Regions from separate parts of the Micromonospora sp. URMC 106 genome, predicted to be linked through region 3. Evidence: riboswitches for the same ligand, from Rfam matches in the RefSeq annotation. Region 3 holds a riboswitch; each other region holds the start of a gene.
What was found. Region 3 has a riboswitch for cyclic di-AMP ahead of ACSNOB_RS21100 (coiled-coil domain-containing protein). Riboswitches for the same ligand answer to the same signal wherever they lie in the genome.

Region 1: linked by a shared signal. The riboswitch ahead of ACSNOB_RS29030 (C39 family peptidase) and the one ahead of ACSNOB_RS21100 (coiled-coil domain-containing protein) in region 3 are both predicted to bind cyclic di-AMP.
Region 2: linked by a shared signal. The riboswitch ahead of ACSNOB_RS30885 (transglycosylase family protein) and the one ahead of ACSNOB_RS21100 (coiled-coil domain-containing protein) in region 3 are both predicted to bind cyclic di-AMP.
Region 4: linked by a shared signal. The riboswitch ahead of ACSNOB_RS20055 (NlpC/P60 family protein) and the one ahead of ACSNOB_RS21100 (coiled-coil domain-containing protein) in region 3 are both predicted to bind cyclic di-AMP.

What each region holds. Positions count from the first base shown of each region.
Region 1 is NZ_JBPQTP010000143.1:10,630-14,728, reverse strand. It holds partial or broken gene ACSNOB_RS29040 (hypothetical protein) at 1-259, shown strand, start outside; gene ACSNOB_RS29035 (hypothetical protein) at 463-1,221, shown strand; cyclic di-AMP (ydaO/yuaA leader) riboswitch at 1,506-1,647, shown strand; gene ACSNOB_RS29030 (C39 family peptidase) at 1,872-2,717, shown strand; gene ACSNOB_RS29025 (alpha/beta fold hydrolase) at 2,821-3,564, shown strand; gene ACSNOB_RS29020 (CDP-glycerol glycerophosphotransferase family protein) at 3,617-4,099, opposite strand, start outside.
Region 2 is NZ_JBPQTP010000180.1:259-4,357, forward strand. It holds partial or broken gene htpG (molecular chaperone HtpG) at 1-1,577, opposite strand, end outside; gene ACSNOB_RS30885 (transglycosylase family protein) at 1,762-2,379, opposite strand; cyclic di-AMP (ydaO/yuaA leader) riboswitch at 2,379-2,550, opposite strand; gene ACSNOB_RS30890 (hypothetical protein) at 2,794-3,153, shown strand; gene ACSNOB_RS30895 (T3SS (YopN, CesT) and YbjN peptide-binding chaperone 1) at 3,140-4,099, shown strand, end outside.
Region 3 is NZ_JBPQTP010000071.1:22,572-26,670, reverse strand. It holds gene ACSNOB_RS21110 (helix-turn-helix transcriptional regulator) at 1-68, opposite strand, end outside; gene ACSNOB_RS21105 (carbonic anhydrase) at 295-1,050, shown strand; gene ACSNOB_RS21100 (coiled-coil domain-containing protein) at 1,172-2,191, opposite strand; cyclic di-AMP (ydaO/yuaA leader) riboswitch at 2,195-2,326, opposite strand; gene ACSNOB_RS21095 (YibE/F family protein) at 2,493-3,845, opposite strand.
Region 4 is NZ_JBPQTP010000066.1:9,521-13,619, forward strand. It holds gene ACSNOB_RS20050 (N-acetylmuramoyl-L-alanine amidase) at 1-1,122, opposite strand, end outside; cyclic di-AMP (ydaO/yuaA leader) riboswitch at 1,361-1,498, shown strand; gene ACSNOB_RS20055 (NlpC/P60 family protein) at 1,511-2,551, shown strand; gene dcd (dCTP deaminase) at 2,624-3,202, opposite strand; gene ACSNOB_RS20065 (pyridoxamine 5'-phosphate oxidase family protein) at 3,281-3,832, shown strand; gene ACSNOB_RS20070 (zinc metalloprotease) at 3,959-4,099, opposite strand, start outside.

The sequences.
Region 1 (4,099 bases), on a different contig from region 3:
GCTGCCCGGGGCCACGGCGATCCCCGGCACGGTGCCCCCGGCCGTGGCGGCCCCCGTCACGGCGGTCTCCGTCGACCTGCCGGGCTGCCGCCGGGTCGTCGACGACCGCGTCGCCGGCGCCGACGAGCGGGCCGCCAGCGCCCTCGCCACCCCGGCCGACCCGGGCCAGGCCGGCGTGGCTGTCGCCGCCGGCCCGGCCCACGCGCCGGCCGGGCACCCGCCGGGCGCCGCCGGCCCCCGGGCCCCGCCGCGCGACTGACCCGCACCATCCCGCCGGGCCGACGCGCCCCGCGACCGTGTCCGCCGCGAGGCGTCGGGAAGGCCCTTCCGTCACCGCAGGCGTCGACAGGTGCCCGTTCTGCGCTCCCTACCACCCGCACCCGTCCGGCGGCGGGGTGCGGCGTCGCCGCTCCCCGCCGCGGTGCCCCCGCTGCCGCACTCGCTACCCGTGAGGTGCCGACCATGGAGACCGTCTTCTACCAGTTCCTGATCGAGGTGCCGCGGGCCGCCGCCATCTGGTCCGCCCTGCTCCTGCTGGCCCTGACCGTGCTCGCCGTCCTGGTCGCCCGCCCCGAGCGGGTTCCGTCCGCCGAGGAGCCGGCCCCGACGCCCACCGACGACCCGGCGGCCGAGGCGACCGACCTGCGCCGCTACGCGGAGGAGGTGGCCGTCGCGGCGGAGCGTGCGGCCCGGACCGCCCGGCGGCGGCGGGCCGACTGGCTCGCCGCGCAGGAGGAGGTCGACCGGGCCTGGCAGGCGTACGACGAGGCGGAGACGGCCGCCCGCCGGTTCACCGGGGCCGCCGTCCTGCCCCCTCCGCGCACCCCGCGCACGCCCGCCGAGTACGCCGCCCGGGAGCGCTGGCTGCACCACGCGGCGATGGCCGCCCACTGGCGCGGCGACCTGACCGCCCGCCAGCTCAGCGACGTGTTCGGTCACCGGGCGGGCTGGGATCCGCGTCGGCACCCGGCCGAGCAGGAGATCGTGCTGGCCCGGGCGGTACGCGACGCGAAGCGGGCCGGCTACCGGGCCGCCGCCGAGCGGGAGCGGCTGGCGTGGCGGGACGCCGACCTGGCCGCCGAGGCGGCGCGTGCCCTGGCCGCGGAGGCGTACGCAGCGGCGGTCCGGCTCCGGCCGGGCCGGCTCCCCGCAGCCCGCCCGGCGACCGAGGCGCACCGTCCCGCGGCCGCCGCGCGCTGGCGCCCGGCGCGGGTGGGCTGACGCGGGCCGTTTCGGTGACGCCGGTCACAGCATGGCCGAACCGGTCATCGGGCGCGGCCCGGCCGAATTCCGCCAGCCATTCCGCGTCGATCTCGGCCGGTCGTCCGGTTGTCGACCGAAGGCGTGCCGGAAAACGACTGTCCCATTGAGTCACGTCAGTGCCAAACTGCCCGCAAAAAAGTCCCACGATCAAGGTTTAAGCAGGTGGGGGCGGGTTGGCAGGGCGCGGGCCGGCCAGTAATGTCGGCCCGTCCGGTGCGGTACCCGTTCGCAAGAGGCGACGCCGCGCCGACCCGCCTAATCGCGCACAGACGAGCCGGGGACCCAGTGCAACACCGGGGTGAATCCGCGGGCCACGGCCCGTGGTAGGGCGTTCTTCCCGCCCGAATCCGTCAGCTAACCCGGTCGGCGGCGTCGGAAGGAGTTCCATCCTCGTGCAGCACCCACCCACCCCCCGCTCGACCCGCCGCCTCCACGGCGCCGCGGTGCCCGCGCTCGCCCGGCCGCACGCCGCGAGCTGACCTCACCGGTCACCGCCCGTCGCCCGGCATCCCGGGCGCATCCCCTGAGTGGCCCACCACCCGCCCGGACGCCGTCCGCGCGGTCGGTTCCCCCTGCGGCGGACCGGCGGTCGCTCACCCCCCGAGCCCGTGGAGGAAACCGTGAAGCACCACCTCAGGCGACAGCTTCGTCGCCTCACGTCCGAGCGTCCCTACCAGGTGGCCGCCGCGTCCGCCGCGGCGCTCGTGCTGGCGTCCGGCACCGGCGCGCTGCTGGCCGGCGCCGACGAGGCGCCCGCCGCCGCCCAGGCCCCGGTGGCCGTGACCGAACTGCGTGACGACACCGCCGCCTCGCGCGGCGAGGCCCGCGTCGCGGCCACCCCGTCGACCGCCGCCGCGGTCGCGTCCAGCGCCGCTCCCTCGGCCAGCGCCACCAGCGCCGCGCCGAACCCCGACCTGACCCGCAAGCCGGAGCCGCCGAAGCCCCCGAAGTCCAAGACCCTGGACTACGACTACGAGGCCCAGACCACCTTCTACAACTGTGGCCCGGCCGCCGTCCGGCACGCCCTCAGCGCCGCCGGCGTCGCGCGCAGCCAGGACACCCTCGGCGCCCAGCTGGGCACCGACGAGATGGGCACCGACTCCGCCGAGGACACCACCCGGGTGCTGAACGCGACGGTGAAGGGCGACCCGTACCGGACCCGGATGATCCCGGGCAACGCCGCGACCCCGGCGCAGATGGACCGGCTCCAGGCCGACGTGGTCGCCGCCATCAGCGACGGGCGGGGCGTCGTGGTGAACGTCGCCGGCAGCGCCACGGACACCGACGGCGGCTGGCACTCGTTCCCCGGCGGCCACTACATCGCCGTCGTGGGCTACCAGGACGAGGGCCGGCTGGTGAAGATCGCCGACTCGGCGAACCCGGCGACCGCCTCGTACTGGATGTCCACCGTCGCCCTGGCGAACTGGGCCGCCACCCGCGGCTACTCCGCCTGACACGACCCGTCGGGCGTCGGCCTCCCCCGGGGAGCCGGCGCCCGGTGTCGTCTCCGGGTCACGGCCCTCGCCGGGGCGTCCGGCGGGTGGCACACTGCGGCGCATGGCCGATGAATCAGGTGACCGGGACGGTCGACGCGTCCTGCTGCTGCTGCACGGCATGGGCGCGACCGGCGACGTGTGGCTGCCCTGGGCGCCGCTGCTGGAGCGCCGGTGGGCGGGGCGGTGGCTGGCGCCGGACCTCGCCGGCCACGGCTGGTCGCCGCCGCTGCCGGCGTACTCGTTCGCCGGGCTGGCCGACCGGGTCGCCGTGGGGCTCGCGGCGGGGGACCGGCTGGTCGTGCTGGGGCACTCCCTCGGCGGCGTGGTCGGGCTGGCGCTGGCCGCCCGCGGCGCCGGGCTGCCGGTCGACGCCGTGGTCGGGCTCGGCATCAAGGCCGTCTGGTCGCCGGCCGAGCTGGCGAAGGCCCGGGAGTTGGCCGACCGGCCGGTGACCTGGTTCGCCAGCCGGGACGAGGCGGCCCGCCGCTACCTGCGGGTGGCCGGCCTGACCGGCCTCCTCGCGCCGGACGACCCCGCGGTCGAGGCCGGGCTGCGGCAGGTCGACGGCCGCTGGCGGCTGGCCATGGACCCGGCCGCGTTCGGGGTGGGCGAGCCGGACCTGCCCGCCCTGCTGGCGGCGACCGACGTGCCGGTGCTGCTCGCCCGCGGCGAGCACGACCCCATGGTCACCGACGCCCAGCTCAAGGAGCTCGGCGTACCGGTCGCCACCCTGCCCGGCCTGGGCCACAACGCGCACGTCGAGGATCCCGAGGCGGTCCTGGCTCTCGTCGACCCCTACCGCTGACCCGTGCGACGCGGTCGCGTCCGGGCCGACGGGCGCCGGAGCGCGGGCCGGGTCAGGTGCTGGGGGAGAGGGTCGCCTCGTCCGGCTCGACCGGCAGGTCGGCCCCGCCGGCGGCGCGCGGGGTCGGCGGGTTCCAGCCCGCGTCGAGCTGCCGCCGCGCGGCGTCGAGGAACGCCTCGGCGTACGACTCGGCGGGGAAGTCGCCCAGGTAACGGGTCCGGGTCGCCCAGCGGGCCGAGGCCAGCGGGTCGGTGTCGAGCAGCGCGGTCAGCACCTCGTCCACGTTGGACATGTCGCGGCGCAGCACGTAGCCCGAGCCGGCCAGCGGGAACCGCTCGGCGAACCGGTCGCCCTCGTCGCCCATGTCCGTCACCGCGTACGGCTTGCCCGAGTAGAGGTAGTCGGAGATCACCCCGGACACGTCGGAGACCAGCGCGTCCGAGCGGTTCGCGCACTCGGCCAGGGTCAGCTCGCGCGCGGCGGCGCCGAAGACGTGCTGCCGGCCGCTGCGGGCGCGGTCCGCGGCCAGCAGTTC
Region 2 (4,099 bases), on a different contig from region 3:
ACGCAGGCCGGGGACGTGGTCAGCCGGGAGGAGAGGCGCACCTCCTTGACGGAGTCGGCGAGGGTGGCGCCCATCCAGGTGAGCAGGTCGGCGAAGTCCTTGCGCTGCCGCTCGCGCTCGGCCTCGGCCTCCTTCTTCTCCTCCTCGGTGTCCAGGTCGACCTGGCCCTTGGCGATCGAACGCAGGGTCTTGCCGTCGTACTGGCCGACCCGCTCGACCCAGACCTCGTCGACCGGGTCGGTGAGGAGCAGCACCTCGTAGCCCTTGGCGCGGAACGCCTCCATGTGCGGCGAGTTCTCGATCATGGAGCGGGACTCGCCCGTGGCGTAGTAGATGTCGCTCTGCCCGTCCTTCATCCGGCTGACGTAGCCGGCGAGGTCGGTCGGCTCGGCCGGGTCGTGGGTGGAGGCGACCGAGAGGATCTCCAGGAGGGTGTCCCGGTTCTCCGTGTCGTCGATCAGGCCCTCCTTGACCGCCGCGCCGAACTCCGTCCAGAAGGTCCGGTAGCGGTCGGCGTGGTTGGCCTTCATGTCCTTGACGGTGGACAGGATCTTCTTGACCAGCCGGCGGCGGACGACCCGGATCTGCCGGTCCTGCTGGAGGATCTCCCGGGAGATGTTCAGCGACAGGTCGTGCGCGTCCACGACACCCTTGACGAAGCGCAGGTAGTTCGGCATGAGCGCTTCGCAGTCGTCCATGATGAAGACGCGCTTGACGTAGAGCTGCACGCCGCGGCGGCCCTGCGGGGCGAACAGGTCCAGCGGGGCGTGGGAGGGGAGGAACAGCAGCGCCTCGTACTCGAAGGTGCCCTCGCCCTTCATGTGCACGATGTCCAGCGGGTCGGCCCAGTCGTGGCTGACGTGCTTGTAGAACTCCTTGTACTCGGCCTCGTCGACCTCGTCGCGGGGCCGGGCCCAGAGCGCCTTCATCGAGTTGAGCGTCTGGGTCTCGGTCGTGGTCTCGTCGCCCTCGCCCGGCCGCTCGACGGTCATCCGGATCGGCCAGGCGATGAAGTCGGAGTACCGCTTGACGATCTCCCGGATCGTCCACTCGGCGGTGTAGTCGTGCAGGTTGTCCTCGGCGTCGGCCGCCTTGAGGTGCAGGGTCACCGCGGTGCCCTGCGGCGCCTCGTCGACGGCCTCGACCGAGTAGGTGCCCTCGCCGGCCGACTCCCAGCGGGTGCCGCCGGTCTCCCCCGCCCGCCGGGTCACCAGCTCGACCCGGTCGGCGACCATGAACGCCGCGTAGAAGCCGACCCCGAACTGGCCGATCAGCTCCTGCCGCGCCCCGGCGTCGGCGGACTCGCGCAGCTTGCGCAGCAGCTCCGCCGTGCCGGACTTGGCGATCGTGCCGATCACCTGGACCACCTCGTCGCGGGACATGCCGATGCCGTTGTCCCGGACGGTAAGCGTGCGCGCCGCCTTGTCGACCTCGATCTCGATGTGGAGGTCGGAGGTGTCGACCTCCAGGTCCTTGTCGACCATCGACGCCAGGCGCAGCTTGTCCAGCGCGTCCGAGGCGTTCGAGATCAGTTCGCGCAGGAAGACGTCCTTGTTCGAGTAGATCGAGTGGACCATCAGCTGGAGCAGCTGACGCGCCTCGGCCTGGAACTCCAACGTCTCGGCCCGGTTACTCACGCCGTGTCCTTTCATCCTCGAAAGCCCACCAGAGAGGTTCGCGCAAAGGATACGAGCCGTCGCCCACCGCGAGACGACGACGCCCGGTCGGAGTCTCCCGACCGGGCGTCATCAGGGGTACGCGTCAGAGGCCGAGCCGCTGACCGGGGAGGATCAGCCCCGGGTCGGCGCCGACGACCCGCTTGTTGCTCTCGTACAGCTCCCGCCAGCCGCCGTCCACGTCGTGCGCGGTCGCGATCTTCGCCAGGGTGTCGCCGGGCCGGACCACGTAGGTCCGGCCGGCGCCGCCCGCGTCACGCCGCTCGCTGCCACCCGAGTCGCGCTTCGTCGCCGGCGCCTGCGACCCGCGCTCCCTCTTCGGGGTGTGCGACGTGCTCGAGCCGCCCTTCTTGCCGCAGGTCGGCCACGCGCCGATGCCCTGCCCGTCGAGGACGCGCTCGGCGACGCGGATCTGCTCGGCGCGGGTGGCCAGGTCGGCCCGCGCGGCGTACCTCCGGCCGCCGTAGCCCTCCCAGGTGCTCTGGGAGAACTGGAGGCCGCCGTAGTAGCCGTTGCCCGTGTTGATGCTCCAGTCGCCGCTGGACTCGCACTGGGCGATCGCGTCCCAGTTGACGCTGTCGGCCTGGGCCGGGGCGGCCGGGCCGAAGATCGCCACCGCGCCGGTCACGGCGCCCACGGCGAGAGTGCCCACGGCGGTACGACGGACGGTGCGACGGTGACGGGCCTGGTAGTCGGATGCCATGTGTGATTCCTCCACGCCGGCGAGGTCAGCTGTCGGGTTCGGGCCGAGGAGCCCGGCCGCCGCTGGCGGCTTCACCCCGAGGTGACGCGCACCGAGGAACGTTGGGTCCCCCGCTCCGTGCCTGAGTGACCGGGTCCGACGGCCGGCGGCAGGATTAGGCGTTACCGGCCGTGGTGTTCGCCATCGCGAACCCGGTCGACGCTAGGGGCGCTTCGCGCCGATTGCCCACTTCTCGTGAAGTTCCTCACCGGCCGCCGCACTGCCGGGCCGCCCCGGGTTGCGGACCGTTCCCGGCTGTGCGTCGCGGGCGCGCGTTGCCGTCAGGCTCTACCGTCGACAGTGGCGTCACCGTGGCCGCCGGGAGAGCAGAGGGCTGGTGCGACCGCCACATCCGGCGGTCAGTACGGTAGGGATGTGTCTCTATGGATGGCCGCGATGTGGGGACTGGTCGGCAGCGCGGTGGCCGAGGCGCTCAACCTGTCCGGGATGATGCGCCCCACCACCGAGTCGGGGGGCCGGTGGCAGTGGCCGTGGCGGGACCGGCGGGACGCGCCGATCGTCGTGTTCGCGGTGCTGCTCAGGACCGTGGCCGGGACCGGGCTCGCCGCCGCGGCCGGGGCGGGTGGCCTCGCCACCACCGCCTTCGCCAGCTTCACCTTCGGGGTGGCGGCCCCGCTCGTGATCGCCAAGATGTTCGACCAGGTCCGGGTGACGGACCAGCCGACCGACGGCACGCGCGGCGGACCGGACGGCGAGCACGATGACGCCGCCTGAGAGCCTGCTGGGCAGGGTCGCCTCCGCGCTGGCGGCCCGTCCGGCAACCACGGCGACGGCCGTGCCCGTGCCGACGAGGACCAGGTTGGCCGCCGCGCTGGCGGCGAGGCCGGTGGCCGCCGCGGGGGCTCGTCGCGCCCCGGCGCCCGTCGGGGAGGCCGAGTACGGCGGGAAGCTGACCCAGCGGGTCAGGGAGGTGCTGGCCGGCATCCTCGGCGTCACCGCCGACCAGCTGCGCGTCGACGCCGACGGCGACGTCGCCATCCGCGTCGGCTCCGCCATGATCTTCGTACGGGCCCAGGACGACCCGCCGCTGGTCGACGTGTTCTCACCCCTGCTCACCGGGGTCGAGCCGACCGAGTCGCTGTACCGGCGGCTCTCCGACCTCACCAACGGTCTCGTCGTCGGCCGGGTCTACTGCACCGGCGACACGGTCTGGGCGTCCGTCCCCGTCTTCGGCCAGGACTTCGTCCCCACCCACCTGCTGCTGGCCGTACGGGCCATGGTCGAGCTCGCCGACGACCTCGACGACCAGCTCCGGCGGGAGTTCGGCGGCAGCCGCTTCTTCGGCGAGGAGTCCTCGGGCCTGGCGGCGGTGCCCGACCCGACCGGCTACCTGCGCGACCTCGACCGGGCCGGCGCGAGCGGGGCGGGCAGCGTCCTGGTCGACCTGCTGGCCGACCGGGGGCGGACGGAGGAGCTGCGGGCCCGCGCCGAGCACGGCGACTGGCACGCCGCCACCCGGCTCGCCGCGCTGCTCGCCGAGGAGGGGCGCGCCGACGAGGCCGAACGGTACTGGCGGATCGCCGCCGAGCAGGGCGACCCGAGAGGCCGCGACGAGCTGGCCACCCTGCTGGCCGCCCGGGGCCGGCACGACGAGGCGATCGCGCTGCTGCGGCAGGCGGTCGACGACGGCGACTGGCGCCCCCTGCCGTTGCTGCTCACG
Region 3 (4,099 bases):
AGCACGTGCCCGTGGTTCGTCAGGAACGTCCAGTTGCGGGTGCTCCCGTTCTCCCCTGTCGTCGCCATGTCGTCATCGTATGGCGCGCCTTTCGGGTTTTCCGCCGCGCCCTCGCGCCGTCGTCGGACGGGTCAGCCGGGAAGGCCCCGCCCGAGTCCGCGGGCGGGCGCAAACATATGAAACGTATATCACGCATCCCTTGACGTATCTTTGGGTGCGTGTGAGCGTGGGTGCAGCCCGCGCCCAGCGTCGGCCGGGGTGACCAGGTCGTTCGTGAGGGACGAGGTGAGGGAGATGAGTCGTCCCGGATCCCCCGGCGCACAGCCGGGCCCGGAGCGGAAGTCGTCGGAGCCGGCACCGGGAGACTCGGCCGCGGTGCGCGACGCGTTTCCCCCGCCGGGCGATCCGGAGCAGGCGCTCGCCGAGTTGCTGGCCGGCAACCGTCGGTTCGTCGCCGGCACCCCCGACCACCCCAACCAGGACGCCGGGCGCCGCGCTGCGGTCGCGGACGGGCAGCACCCGTTCGCGGTGATCGTCGGCTGCTCCGACTCCCGGCTCGCTGCGGAGATCATCTTCGACCGCGGCCTCGGCGACCTCTTCGTGGTACGCACCGCCGGACACACGGTCGGCCCCGAGGTGCTGGGCAGCGTCGAGTACGCCGTGACGGTCCTGCGCACGCCGCTGGTGGTGGTGCTCGGGCACGACTCCTGCGGGGCCGTCCAGGCCGCCCGTACGGCGGACGCCACCGGCACGGCCCCGCAGGGGCACCTCAACGCCGTGGTCGACGCCGTGGTGCCCAGCCTGCGCCGCGCGGCCGCCGAGGGCGTGGACGACATCGACCGCATCGTCGACATCCACATCGGGTGCACCGTCGAGGCGATGCTGGACCGCTCGGCCGTGCTGGCCGCCGAGGTGGCCGCCGGGCGCTGCGCAGTCGTCGGCATGTCGTACCGACTGGCCGCCGGTGAGGCGCGGGTCGTGGCCGCCGTGCCGGCCCGGATGGGCGCGGTCGACGGGACGCAGCCGGCCGTCACCGCCGCCGTCGCCTGACCCGACCGACCGTTCGACGTCACCCGGTCCGCCGGGTGCCCGGCGTCGCTTCGAGGAGAGGCCGCAGACGGCGACAGGGCCGCACCCGCGGACGCGGGTGCGGCCCTGTCAGCGACCGCCGTCAGAGCAGTGACACGTGCACGTGGTCCGTATGGTTCGACGGGCCGCTGTAGGACTTCCAGCCGGTCGCCGGGAACCAGATCTGCCGGTTCCAGATCACGTAGTAGATGCCGAGCCGGTCGGCGTTACGGACCAGGAACGCGGTCAGGTTGTTGCCGTACATGTAGGTGTCGTCGTTGTGCCAGGGGGAGAAGCCGCTTCGCTGCAGCGACCAGTCGCAGGCCCGGCCCTTCGGATGCTCGTACGGCCCGCCGGAGCGGTAACAGCCGACGAACCGGTTGAACCCGGCCCGCTTCACCTCCTTGTACATGTGCAGCGTGCGCGCGGTGATGCAGCCGGAGGTGGTGGGGTCGTCCTCGGTGCAGGACAGGGGCTTCCAGTCGCCGTCGGCGGTACGACCCGGTGCCATCCGGGCCACCGGCGAGGTGGCGACCACCTTGCCGCCGGTCAGCCCTCTGCCGCCGACCAGTGCGAGGGCCTTCTCCGCCTCGCGCTTGCCGCGGGCCATCTCGTTGGTCAGCTTCGTCTGCTCGCGAACCTCGGCGTCGAGCGCCAGCTTGGCCTGCTCCGCGCGGGTCTTGACCGCGTTCACCGCGGCGAGCTTCTTGGAGTTGACCAGGTTCAGCTCGTCGAGCGCGGCGGCGCGTTGGACGAACGAGTCGGGGCTGGCGGTGTCCAGCAGCATCGACACCGCGCCGATCCGCCCCGTCCGGTAGGACTGGGCCGCGATCTCGCTCACCTGCGGGGCCAGCGCCGCCAGCTCGGCCTGCGCCCGGTCGACCTCGAGGGCCAGTTCGAGCTGGCGCTTCTTCGACTTCGCCAGCTTGGACTTGGCCTGGACGTAGCTCCGGTTCCGCGCCTCGATCAGGTCGTTGAGCAGCTTGGGCTCGTCGTCCCCGTGGCCCGAGGGCTGGGGCGGTGTCGTGGGTGCGGCCGCCGCCGGGAGGGGTCCGGCGAAGACGGCCAGGGCGGCGATCACGGCCACCACAGGTGTCAACCAGCGGCGTAGGGGTGCCGTCACAGTTTTCCCTTCCGTCGACCGCCGACCGGGTTAGCTGACGGGTTCGGGGCGGAAGTGGCCCCTACCGCTGTCGCGGATTCACCCCACGTACCTGGGTCCCCGGCTCGCCTGACGGCGATTGGGCGGCGGCACCGCAGGCGCCGCTGCGCGCCTTCGGCGGTGACCGGCAGCGAGGTTACCCGAGAGTCCTCCCGGGGATCTACGTCCCTAAGCCGACTAAATGCGTTATTTCGTAATGGCGGACGGTGACCAGTGACGCGTTTATCAGGCGGGGCGTCCTGATCGGTCACGCTGAGGAGTGTCACCATGCGGTGTCCGTGCTCCCGTCTCGATCGGGCCACCCGGCGGGGGCGGCGGTGGGCGTGTTCCCGGCGCGCGGCCCGCTGAGGGCCTCCAACGCCTCGGACCGGTCCGCCGCCGGTCGTGGGACCGGTGGGGTCGGGGGCGCGTCGGGGTCGGCGGAGCCGCCGCCGCGCCGGCCGGCCGTCGTCACCAGGGCCGCGAGGCCGGTGGTCAGCGGCACGGCGGCGATCAGGCCCAGGGTGGCGACGGCGCTGCGGACGATCTCCTGGGCCAGGAACTCACTGGTCAGGATCTGGGTCACCGCCCGGGAGTCGGCGGTCAGCAGGAGCAGCACCGGCAGCGAGGCGCCGGCGTACGCCAGCACGATGGTGTTCACCGTCGAGGCGATGTGCGCGCGGCCGACCCGCGTCGCCGCGCGGTAGAGCTGCATCCGGGACAGCCCGGGGTTGGCGTGCGCCAGTTCGGTGACCGTCGCGGCCTGGGTCACCGTGACGTCGTCGAGCACGCCGAGCGAGCCGATGACGATCCCGGCGAGCAGCAGGCCGTGCAGGTCGACGTCGGCCTGGAACATCGACAGCGTGGTGGCGTCCTCGGTGCCGAAGCCGGTCAGGTGGGTCGCCGCGGTGGCGATCGTGCCGAGGACCCCGGTCAGCACCAGGCTGCCCAGGGTGCCCAGCACGGCGACCGAGGTCTGTGCGGTCAGCCCGTGTGTCAGGTAGAGCACCACGAACATGATCAGGGCGGCGCCGACGACCGCGACCAGCAGCGGCGGGCGCCCGGCACTGATGCCGGGCAGCACGAAGGTGAGCAGGATCGCGAAGCTCGCCGCCAGGCCGGCCAGTGCGGCGAGGCCGCGCCACCGCCCGAACGCGACGATCGCCGCGGCGAACAGCACCACCAGCCAGAGCAACGGCTGGCCGCGCTGGTGCTCGGCGATGTTGTAGGCGGTCGCCGAGGGGTCGGCGGGGTCCGTGAGCTCGACCAGGATGATCTCGTCGCCGACCGCGACCGTCGGCGCGCCGGGCCCGGCCGGCACGGGCGTCTCCACCTGCTGGCCGGCGTCGGGACCATCGTCCACCCGTACCGTGACGGTGCCGCACGGGCCCTCCGTGGCGCCCGGGCTCCCCTCCGGGGTCTCCGGGGCGGGTGGGCACGGCTCCGTCACCACCCGCGTCACCGTGCCGTGGTGGCGGGGCGGGTCGGTGCCGGGCGCGGCCTCCGGAGCGTCCCACGGCCAGAGCGCCAGGGCCGCGATCAGGGTCGCGACGAAGAGGGGCACCACCGTCGCGACGAGGATCCGTCGCACCCCCGGCGGGGCGGACGGTGCGGGACGGGTGTGGTCGGCGCCCATTGAGTGTCTCCCAACGAATCCAGGGCGGGGTACGTGCCGGCGGGCCGGTCGGTTCAGCGTTCCCGGGTGACCGCGGCGGCGGATCGCCCTGGGGCGGCGAGCCGGCCACGTACCGCGATCGTCCGGCCCGACCGGTCACGGGCGGTCGGTGCCGCCGCCCGGTCGGGGAGGCGGGGCGGGCGGTGCGGGGTCCATGGGGCCACCGGCCGAATGGTAGCCATCCCGGCATCCGGACGCAGGTCGTGCGGGTCGGT
Region 4 (4,099 bases), on a different contig from region 3:
CATCGCCTCGGTGTACCAGGTGCCGTGTCCGGCGAAGCCCTCGTGCTCCAGGCCGATGGACTTGGCGTTCACGTACCAGTTGCCGGCGTGCCAGCCGACGTCCTTGGTCTTGATGTGCTGGGCGATGTGGCCGTCCACCGAGCGCAGGGTGTAGTGCCAGCCCACCCGCCTCGGGTCCTTGACCAGGTTGACGCTGGGCCCGAAGTAGCCCTCGGTGTCGTGGATGACGATGTACTCGATCTTCTGCCGGGCCGGCCGGTCGGAGAGGTCGTGGTTGCCGTAGTCGCCCGCGCCGGGGCCGTACTTCTGGTAGGGCGCCGGGATCCACTCGCAGGAGATGGTGTCCGGGCACTCCAGCCCGTCGGGCCGGGCGAGCTTGCGCAGGCCCAGCCGGTCCAGCCAGGAGCGCTCGGGCTGGACCGCGCGGGCGGCCAGGGTCACCCGCTGCCCGTCGTCGGTCAGCCGGCTGTCGCCGGCGCTGATGGTGCCGTAGACCTCGTCGGCGAAGGCCGCCGCCGCGTCGGCGCTGTCCGCGCCGGAGTAGCGGGCCACCGCGCCGTACCAGGCCGCCGGGTCGGTGCCGGCGCCGACCGGGGCGCCGATCTCCTTCTGGTACGCGGCCAGCAGCGCCGCGCCGCCCCGGATGTTCGCCGCGACGTCCGTGCGCAGCGTCTCCTCGCTGGCGCCGGTCAGTGCGGCGGCGGCGTCGAGCGTCCGCAGCGCGGCCTCGGCGGGGGGCGGATCGGCCGGCGGCTCGTGCGCCTCGGCCAGGGACGGGCGGGAGTCGTCGCCGCGCGGGTCCTCGGTGCCCTCGTCGTGGTGGGTGCCCCCGGGCAGGGAGGCGACGTACTCCGCGTCGGTGAGGTGCATGGGTCCGAAGCCGCCGCTGGTGCTCGGCGTTCCGGCGTTGGTGTCCCAGCGGGACTGCAGGTAGGAGACTCCGAGCAGGACGCTCTCCGGCACGCCGTACTCGGCCGCGGCGGCCGCGTACTGCTGCTGCCGGTCGGTCGTCGGCGCGGCGGCGGCGGATCCGGCTGCGGTGAGCGGCGTCGCCGCCAGGGCGGCCGCGACCGCGGCGGCCAGCAGGACGCGTCTGCTCCTCGATGTCGCTGTCAGGTGCATCAGACCCCCAGGTCGGACGGGCGAATGTGGGGTCACCTTCGCCCCGGTCGGCACCTCTGGTCAATACCTTTCCATCCGTCACTTCAAAAGGAAGGAAATCTTCGTCGCCGGGGTTGCGGGTCTCCCCGGCCCATGTGAATACGGTGTGTCACGGCTCGATGGGTTGCGGATTGATAACGGCCGTCTCTACTCTGGTCATTCGTCGGCCGGCGACAGTCCGCCCAACCGGGGCGGTAACGGTCCGACACCGCCGAGTCGCTCCCGAGCGAGCCGGGGACCCAGGTACCCCCGGGGTGAATCCGCAGCCTCTGCGGTAGGGCGTCCCCTTCCCGCCCGAACCCGTCAGCTAACCCGGTAGGCGGTACGGGAAGAAGGAGTACGGAGCCCGGTGGCACACCATGCCCCGCGGCCACCGTCGGCACGGTCGGCCCTCGCCGACCCCACGACGGCTGCGCCGCGCCCACGCTGGTACCGCTGCACCACCGCCCTCGCCGCCCTGGCCGCGTTCGCCGTCGTCCTGACCGGCGGCGCCACGGCGGCCCACGCCGAACCGACGGTCGCCGAGATCGAGCGCCAGATCGACGAGGACTGGAACAAGCTCGAACCGATCATCGAACGGCACAACGCCACCCGCCAGGACCTGGCCGCCAAGCGCAGGCAGGCCGACGCGCTCGCCAGGCAGATCAAGCCGCTGGAGGAGCAGGTCGACCAGGCGATGGAGAAGGTCAGCGCGCTGGCCGTCCGCGCCTACAAGGGTGAGAACGTCTCCGCCGTCAACGCCCTGCTGGGCAGCCGCTCGCCCGACCAGATGGTCGGCCAGCTCGAACTGCTCGACCGGTTCGCCCAGCACCAGCAGCAGGACGTGCGGCAGGTCGCGGAGTTGCGCGACCGGCTGGCCGCGAAGAAGGCGCCGTTGGACGAGATGGTCGTCCAGCTCGGCCGGACCGAGGCCCAGCTCGCGGCGAAGAAGAAGCAGATCAACGCCGAGATCGACCGGCTGCAGAAGCTGCGGCTGCGGATCTACGGCAGCGGTGGGGGCGGCCCGCTGCGTCCCGCCCCCTGCCCGGCCAGCTATCCCGGTGGCGGGGCCGGCACCGCCGTCAAGTTCGCCTGCGCGCAGATCGGCAAGCCCTACGTCTGGGGCGCCGAGGGCCCGAATTCGTACGACTGCTCGGGCCTGATGCTCGCCGCCTGGGCGAAGGCGGGGGTGTCGCTGCCGCACAACGCTGCGCAGCAGCGCCGGGTCACCGCGACCGTCAGCCGGGGCGAGCTGCGCCCTGGCGACCTGGTCTTCTACTACAGCGACCTGCACCACGTCGGCATGTACGTCGGCGGGGGCTGGGTGGTGCACGCCTCCCGGGCCGGGGTGCCGGTCAGGATGAAGAAGGTCGACGACGGACCGATCCACAGCTACGGCCGCCCCGGCTGAGGTGTGCGGAGGGGCCCTTCCTGACGCATGTCGTCGAGGAGAGGGCCCCTTCTGGCACCCGCGAAGCGGTCGTCAGCGGGTCGGCCAGGTGCGCCAGTGCTGCCAGGAGCGGCTCGGGGTCGGGCCCCGCTGCCCCTGGTAGCGCGAGCCGTAGACCGCCGAGCCGTACGGGTGCTCGGCCGGCGACGAGAGCCGGAAGATGCAGAGCTGGCCGATCTTCATGCCCGGCCAGAGGGTGATGGGCAGGTTGGCCACGTTGGACAGTTCCAGCGTCACGTGGCCGGAGAAGCCCGGGTCGATGAAGCCCGCGGTGGAGTGGGTGAGCAGGCCGAGCCGACCCAGGCTCGACTTGCCCTCCAGCCGCCCGGCGAGCTGGTCGCCGAGCGAGATCACCTCCAGCGTCGAGGCGAGCACGAACTCGCCCGGGTGCAGCACGAACGGCTCGCCCTCGGGCACCTCGACCATCGACGTCAGGTCGTCCTGCTGCATCGCCGGATCGATGTGGGTGTAGAGATGGTTGTTGAAGACCCGGAAGAGCTTGTCGAGGCGTACGTCGATGCTGGACGGCTGCACCAGCGTGGGCTCGAACGGCTCCAGCGCGAGCGTGCCCGCCTTGATCTCGGAGACCAGGTCGCGGTCGGAGAGCAGCATCGGAACACCATAGCGAGCGATGTGCGTGACCTGCGTGTCGGACTACCTGTTCGTACACGTGTTCGATAGAATGTCGGCATGGCTTCCTGGTCCGAATTCGCCGCCGACGAGCCCCGCCTCGCCGACGGGATCCGCGTTCTCATGCAGCAGTACGGGCCGGGCTTCGGCTATCTGGCCACCGTCCGCGCCGATGGTGGGCCCCGCGTCCATCCGGTCTCCCCGGTGATCACCGACGAGGGCCTCTTCTGCTTCGTGGTCGACTCGCCGAAGCGGCGCGACCTGGAGCGCGACGGCCGCTACGCCCTGCACTCCTTCCCGCCGGAGGAGAGCGACGACGAGGCCTACGTCGCCGGCCACGCCCGGCCGGTGACCGACCCGGCCCGGGTGGCCCGGCTGGCCCGCAGCCACCGGGCCGCGCCGCAGGTCGACTGGCGGCTGTTCGAGTTCACCGTCGACGTGGCGATGCTCGCCCGCCGTGAGCCGGGCGGCGTGGGCGGCGCGGGCGAGGGGCACGGGCGGCCCGCCGTCCAGGTCTGGCTCGACCCCCGGGCGACCGCCCCCGGCGTCGCGGCGGCACCCGCGACGCGGCCGGTGAGCGGCGACAGCCTCGCCGCCCGCCCGGCCGCCTGAGACGCGGTGTGGCGCCCCGGGCCGTCCCCGTCCGGGGCGCCACACCGCCCCACCCCGCCCGAAGACGACGGTGCCGGCCCCGTCGAGCGGGGGCCGGCACCGGTGCTCGCCTGTCGTGCGGGGGAACTACGCCGCGCGGTACGCGTTCCAGGCGGTCAGCATGCGGCTGGCCTGCCCGGCGGTGAACTGGTGCATGCAGGAGTCGTAGGTGTAGTCCATGAAGTTGGTGATCGGGTCGACGCCCGGGGCGGTGCAGGTGTCCCGGCC